2 regions of the Rhizobium sp. Leaf311 genome follow, and region 2 is predicted to be linked to the other one. Evidence: riboswitches for the same ligand, from Rfam matches in the RefSeq annotation. Region 2 holds a riboswitch; the other holds the start of a gene.

Region 1 (3,409 bases), on a different contig from region 2:
AGAACGCCTGGAGCGGGTGAAGGGAATCGAACCCTCGTATTCAGCTTGGGAAGCTGCTGCTCTACCATTGAGCTACACCCGCATGGCATTCAAAAGTCTGACAGTTGTGGTGGGCTGTCAAGTTTGTTGTGGGTCTATCAGGCGCGGAAGTGCTTGGAGAGTTTGAGGCCCTGGGCTTGATAGTTGGAGCCGAGGCCGGTGCCGTAGAGGCCTTCCGGTTTGGTCAGCATGTGTTCGTAGACCAGGCGACCGACGATCTGGCCGTGTTCGAGAATGAAGGGGACTTCGTGGCTTCGGACTTCGAGAACCGCGCGGCTGCCGGTTCCGCCGGCGCTGGCGTGGCCGAAGCCGGGATCGAAGAAGCCGGCGTAATGTACGCGGAACTCGCCTACCAGCGGGTCGTAGGGCGTCATTTCGGCGGCATAGAGCGGTGGAACGTGCACCGCTTCGCGGGAGACGAGAATGTAGAATTCATCCGGATCGAGAATCAGTTCGGCGCGGCCCCGCGCATGGATTGGCTCCCAGAAGTCCAGCACGTCATGCGCCGCTTTCTGATCGACATCGACCACGGCGGTGTGATGCTTGCCGCGATAACCGATCAGGCCCTGTTCGCCGAAGCCCTGCAGATCGATCGACAGGGCAATGCCGCCGCCCGATACATTGGGGGTTTCGCTTGCAACCAGCGTGTCGTTTTCATGCAGCGTCAGCAACTCACCTTCGTTGAGAACGGAGTGGCCGATGCGGAAGCGGATTTGCGACAGGCGCGAGCCCTGACGAACGACGATGGGGAAGGTACGCGGGCTGATTTCGAGATAGAGCGGACCGTGATATCCCGCCGGGATCTTGTCAAATTCCTGCGCATAATCGGTGATGACGCGGGTGAAGATGTCGAGGCGGCCTGTCGAGCTTTTCGGGTTGGCGGAAGCAGACATGCCTGCCGGAAGCGCCAGCGCCTCCATCAGGGGCACGATATAGACGCAGCCTGTTTCCAGCACCGCGCCTTCGCTGAGATCGATCTCGTGAAGGCTGAGGCGGGTCAGCTTTTCAATAACCTGGGTGGATGGGCCGGGCATGAAGCTGGCCCGGACACGGTAAGCCTTGGTACCCAGGCGCAGGTCTAGGCTGGCAGGCTGGACCTGATCTGAATCCAGCGCCTTCTTGCTGGTCAACTGACCGGCCTGGAACAGCTCGCGGATCGCTCCATCTGCCAAAATGCCTGTTGTTCTCGTCATCGCTCACCACCTTTTTCATGTGCGACAAAACCAAAAGCAAGGCATTGACGCAAGTCGTTAACGGAGTTATGGCAATCTTATCCCGTGGTGATTTGGCCGGTCGGCTTGCAGCCACGTTAAATAAGTGGCTAAAAAGACCGGGTGCTTGTAACCGGTCTGCTTTTGCGGCCGGTTTTTTTGTTTGTAAGGTGATGACATGAGCAAGAAATGGCGCCCGGCAACCCAATTGGTCCATGGCGGCACACTGCGTTCTGCCTATGGCGAGACATCCGAGGCGATTTATCTCACACAGGGCTTCGTCTATGACAGCTCTGAAGCCGCAGAAGCCCGTTTCAAGGGCGAGACGGATGGCTTTATCTATGCCCGTTACGCAAGCCCGACCAATGACATGTTCGAAAAGCGCATGTGTATGCTGGAAGGCGCCGAAGATGCCCGCGCCACGGCCTCCGGCATGGCTGCCGTCAGCGCCGCCATTCTGTGCCAGCTGAAAGCGGGCGATCACATCGTTGCCGCGCGCGCGCTGTTTGGCTCCTGCCGCTGGGTGGTGGAAACGCTTGCGCCCAAATATGGCATTGGCTGCACGCTGGTAGACGGTCGCGATCTTGCCAACTGGGAAAAGGCGATCCAGCCCAACACCAAGCTGTTCTTCCTGGAAAGCCCGACCAATCCGACGCTGGAAGTGGTCGATATCGCAGGCGTAGCCAAGCTTGCCAATCAGATCGGCGCAAAACTGGTTGTCGACAACGTGTTTGCGACGCCGCTTTTCCAGAAGCCGCTGGAACTGGGCGCGCATATCGTCGTCTATTCGGCGACCAAGCATATCGATGGTCAGGGACGCTGCCTTGGCGGCGTGGTTCTTTCCGACAAGAATTGGATCGAGGAAGAGCTTCAGGACTACTTCCGCCATACCGGCCCGGCTCTTTCGCCCTTCAACGCCTGGACACTGTTGAAAGGCATGGAAACCCTGCCGCTTCGCGTGCGCCAGCAGACCGCCAATGCCGGCAAGATCGCCGATTTTCTGGCAGAGCAGACCAAGGTGGCCAAGGTCATCTATCCCGGCCGAGCCGATCACCCGCAGGCCGACATCATTGCCCGGCAGATGACGGGTGGATCGACCCTCGTCTGCTTTGAGCTGAAAGGTGGCAAGGAAGCGGCATTCAAGCTGCAGAACGCCCTGGAGGTCGTCAAGATTTCCAACAATCTCGGCGATGCCAAGAGCCTCATCACCCATCCGGGCACGACGACGCACAAGAACCTGACGGATGAAGCCCGCGCCGAACTGGGCATTTCCGGCGGCACATTGCGCCTTTCCTGCGGTATCGAAGACACAGACGATCTGCTGGAGGATTTCGCAGCAGCACTCGCCAAGGTCTCGGCCTGATCGACATCCACGGTCCGGCCTCGTGCCGGGCCGCCTACCCGCCCCTGTATTCGCGACCGCAATCGCCGCCTCGAAAAATTTCCATAGGCCCTGCAATAAGCATTATGGAAAGCAGGGCACGGATGTTATGGCACTGTCATCATCCAGGCGCGTGACACTCTCCTTCGACCGCAGCCAAAATTTACCATCGCCGGTAAAGTAAATACAATATGAAATCCGGGTTTCTTGACCTAAGCCCATGCCTGTAGTGTAGAATAATAAAACAACAACGACGTAGGGCCCTGTGAATGTATCGTGCACTGACAAGAGATATCGAGGTCACGGTCGACCCCTATTATCTTGAAGAGCAGTCCGACCCGGATGACAATCGCTACGTCTGGGGCTACACGGTCGTGATTTCAAACAATTCGGACAGGGCTGTTACGCTCGTTAATCGCTACTGGCATATCACCGATGAAAACGGCCAGGTCGACGAAGTTTCCGGCCCCGGCGTGGTGGGCGAGCAGCCCTATCTGGAGCCGGGCGACACCTATGAATATTCCTCCGGCTGCCCACTCGATACGCCATCCGGACTGATGTTCGGACATTATGAGATGAAGGCCGACAATGGCGAAGTCTTCAGCGTTGCCATTCCCGCATTCTCGCTGGACAGCCCGGGTTTGACACGCATTTTGAATTGATAGCCGGATTCTGAAACCTCCGGTTATGTATTTCGCCCGTTTCGTTATTTGTCCCGCTGGACCCGATACGGCACCTTGATCGCGTCACAACCTTTCTGGGAGGAAAATGGATGACG
Region 2 (3,409 bases):
CAGCTCTTCCTCTTCGAGCACCTTGTCGCGCCATTCCTCGAAATGCGCGAACCCGCGGCTGAGACGCCGCGCCTGCCCACGATCCAGCCAGACTGTCGCTGTGGAGACCTTTTCAAGGAAGCGCCTGTCATGCGAGATCAGGACCAGGGCACTTCGCGTCTGCTGCAATTCGCTTTCCAGCCATTCGATTGTCGGCAGATCCAGATGGTTGGTCGGCTCGTCCAGCATCAGAATGTCGGGCTCTGGTGCCATGACGCGCACGAGAGCAGCGCGGCGAGCTTCGCCGCCAGAAAGGCTAGACGGATGCTCCTGCCCGGTCAGACCGAGATGTTCCAGCAGATAGGTGACGCGATAGGCATCGTCGCCAGGGCCAAGACCGGCTTCCGCATAGGCCTGAACCGTCTCGAAGTCGGCGAAATCAGGTGCTTGCTCTAGATAACGGATCGTAGCCGAAGGGTGACGGAATATCTCACCGGACTGCGCCTCTACGAGACCCGCCGCGATCTTCATCAGCGTCGATTTGCCCGAACCATTGCGGCCGACAAGGCAGATACGATCCCCCGGCTCCACCTGCAGATTGGCACCGTCGAGCAGTGGAGTAACGCCGAAGGTCAGCTTGATATCGTCGAGTTTCAGAATAGGGGGTGCCAAGGTTCAGGCTCCGGTCAAATCATAGGGACGGGCGAGCACGATGGCCTTGCCGCTTTCAAGACGAAGGTGCAATGGCCCCTCCGCCACGTTGGAAATAGTACGGGACGAGCCAAAAGCAAGCGCAAAATCTGTCAGGGGATAGCGCGCATTCCTGATTTCGAGACCCGACAGCGCCGTAAAACCGGCGACAGAAAACAACGATCCTGCCGGCAGATCGAGCGTGCGTTCCCCTGCCAGCAAGGGATAGGCCTCCTCCTCCCCGGATGTGAGAGTGACATCGATGCTGCTTTCAGCCAGTGAAACGGCATAGAGCAGATGAAACAGCGCATGGTCCGACCGTTCGCCGGAGAGTGCACCCACCAGGGTCAAACGGGTGGCACCGCGCTCGATGCTCTCAGACACGGCAATTTCGCCGTCGGTCACACCTTTGGACGCGGGAAACGGCCTTTGTGGCACATCAGGCCACCGTGCCAGGAGGTCCCTGTCGGAGGAATCGAAGTCACCCACCCATAATTCCGGCGTCAGACCGAGAGGCTCGGCGTGACGCATTCCGCTGTCAGCCGCAATCACGCGCGTGTCCGCCACTGCTTTTCGCAGACGATCCGTGACGGTGATTGTGCCGCCGAGAAGTATGGTGAAATGGGTAGGCGTCATTCCCCTGCCATAGCCCGGATCGGTCACGGATGGAAAGACACAAACGCCGGATTGGCCTGCGATATTGATTTTCTGGCTGCGCGGGATTATGACACCCGTCAGTGGTGATTTGCCGACCGGCTTGCAGCCACTTTAAAGAAGTCGCTAAAGGGTCGAGGAAAAAGTCAATTTCCGAGGACCGGTTGCGATTTCGCCACCGGTTTTTTTGTTTTCACGGCCTACGCCGCCATGGAAGTGAGTTTGACATGCCAATCAAGATTCCCGATACGCTCCCCGCTTTCCAGACCCTCGTGAATGAGGGCGTGCGGGTCATGACAGAAACGGCAGCCATCCGTCAGGATATCCGCCCGCTGCAGATCGGGCTGCTCAACCTCATGCCAAACAAGATCAAGACCGAAATCCAGATGGCGCGACTGGTGGGCGCATCACCGCTGCAGGTTGAACTCTCGCTGGTCCGCATCGGCGGACACCGCGCCAAGAACACCTCGGAAGAACATCTGCTTTCCTTCTACGAGACATGGGAAGAAGTGAAGAACCGCAAGTTTGACGGCTTCATCATCACCGGCGCACCGGTGGAAACGCTGAACTACGAGGAAGTCACCTATTGGGACGAAATGCAGAAAATCTTCGACTGGACACAGACCAACGTCCACTCGACGCTCAATGTCTGCTGGGGTGCAATGGCGGCAATCTATCACTTCCACGGCGTGCCGAAGCACGAGTTGAAGGAAAAGGCATTCGGCGTCTACAGACACCGCAATCTTTGCCCATCCTCAATTTATCTCAGCGGTTTCTCCGACGATTTTCAGGTTCCGGTATCGCGCTGGACAGAGGTTCGCCGCGCCGACATCGAGCAACATCCGGAACTGGAAATCCTGATGGAATCCGAGGAAATGGGCGTGTGTCTGGCCCATGAGGCCAAGGGCAAGCGCCTCTATATGTTCAATCACGTCGAATATGACTCGACGTCGCTGTCAGACGAGTATTTTCGCGATGTGAACGCGGGCGTACCGATCAAGCTTCCGCATGACTACTTTCCGCACAACGATCCGACCTTGAAGCCACTCAACCGTTGGCGCAGCCATGCCCACCTGTTTTTTGGCAACTGGATCAACGAGATCTATCAGACCACGCCGTACGAACTGGAAGCGATCGGCACGGGCAGAAAGTAATTCAGTGATTGCGAAGGGTCGGAAAATAACGCAACGTCCGGCCCGAAACGATCGATTGGGAGAGTATCGCTATGCTGGAAGCCGGGACACGTGAAAACTTCGGATTTACGCCGACGGGAGAAAAGGTCGAGCGCGTGGGCATTGCTGCTGGCGGATTGAGTGCCAATGTCATGACATGGGGCGCCGTCATCCAGGATCTGCGGCTTGAAGGCCATCAGCCGCCACTTCTTCTCGGCTTCGAAAATTTCGATGACTATCCGAAATATTCCTCCTATTTCGGCGCCACGCCCGGCAGAAACGCCAATCGCATCGGTGGCGGCAAGTTTTCCATCGATGGCAAGGCCTATCAGCTGGAGCTGAACGAAAAAGGCGTTACCCACCTTCACGGCGGCAGCGACAATATCGGCAAGCGCAACTGGATGATCATGGAACATGGCCCCAGTCATGTCGTGCTGCAGATCATCGATCCCGATGGCCGCGCCGGCTATCCGGGTAATTGTGCTGTAACGGCCACCTACACAATTCGCGAGGGAGGCGTTTTGTCGGTCGTTTACGAAACGACGACCGATCAGCCGACGCTCGCCAATGTTTGCCAGCATTCCTATTTCAATCTGGACGGCGCGGAATCGGCGCTCGGCCATGAAATCGAAATCGCCGCCGATCATTACCTTCCAACGGACGAGCGACAGATTCCGACCGGTGAAATCCGCGCCGTTGACGGTACTGTCTTCGACCTGCGAAGCTCGACACCGATGCGCCGCGAGATCGATGGTGCACAGGTCGGTTACGACCACAATTTCTGCCTTTCAGCCCAGCGCGTCGCAAAGCGCAAGGTGGCACGGCTTTATGCACCTGCGTCAAATGTGACGATGGATGTGCTGACAACCGAACCGGGTGTGCAATTCTACTCTGCCTTCAAGCTCAACGTCGCC

The links. A riboswitch is a leader RNA that binds a small molecule or an ion and turns the genes downstream of it on or off. The one in region 2 is predicted to bind S-adenosylmethionine.
Region 1: it holds a riboswitch for S-adenosylmethionine, as region 2 does, so the genes downstream of both, ASF69_RS06150 (O-succinylhomoserine sulfhydrylase) here and metA (homoserine O-succinyltransferase) in region 2, are expected to answer to the same signal.

The regions. Positions count from the first base shown of each region.
Region 1 is NZ_LMNZ01000004.1:72,800-76,208, reverse strand. Features, by position in the region: tRNA gene ASF69_RS06160 (tRNA-Gly) at 9-82, opposite strand; gene ASF69_RS06155 (2'-deoxycytidine 5'-triphosphate deaminase) at 138-1,232, opposite strand; SAM riboswitch at 1,307-1,385, shown strand; gene ASF69_RS06150 (O-succinylhomoserine sulfhydrylase) at 1,429-2,613, shown strand; gene apaG (Co2+/Mg2+ efflux protein ApaG) at 2,901-3,293, shown strand; gene ASF69_RS06140 (tannase/feruloyl esterase family alpha/beta hydrolase) at 3,404-3,409, shown strand, end outside.
Region 2 is NZ_LMNZ01000022.1:15,858-19,266, reverse strand. Features, by position in the region: gene ASF69_RS20735 (ABC-F family ATP-binding cassette domain-containing protein) at 1-651, opposite strand, end outside; gene ASF69_RS20730 (thiamine diphosphokinase) at 655-1,305, opposite strand; SAM riboswitch at 1,397-1,473, shown strand; gene metA (homoserine O-succinyltransferase) at 1,551-2,477, shown strand; gene ASF69_RS20720 (aldose epimerase family protein) at 2,549-3,409, shown strand, end outside.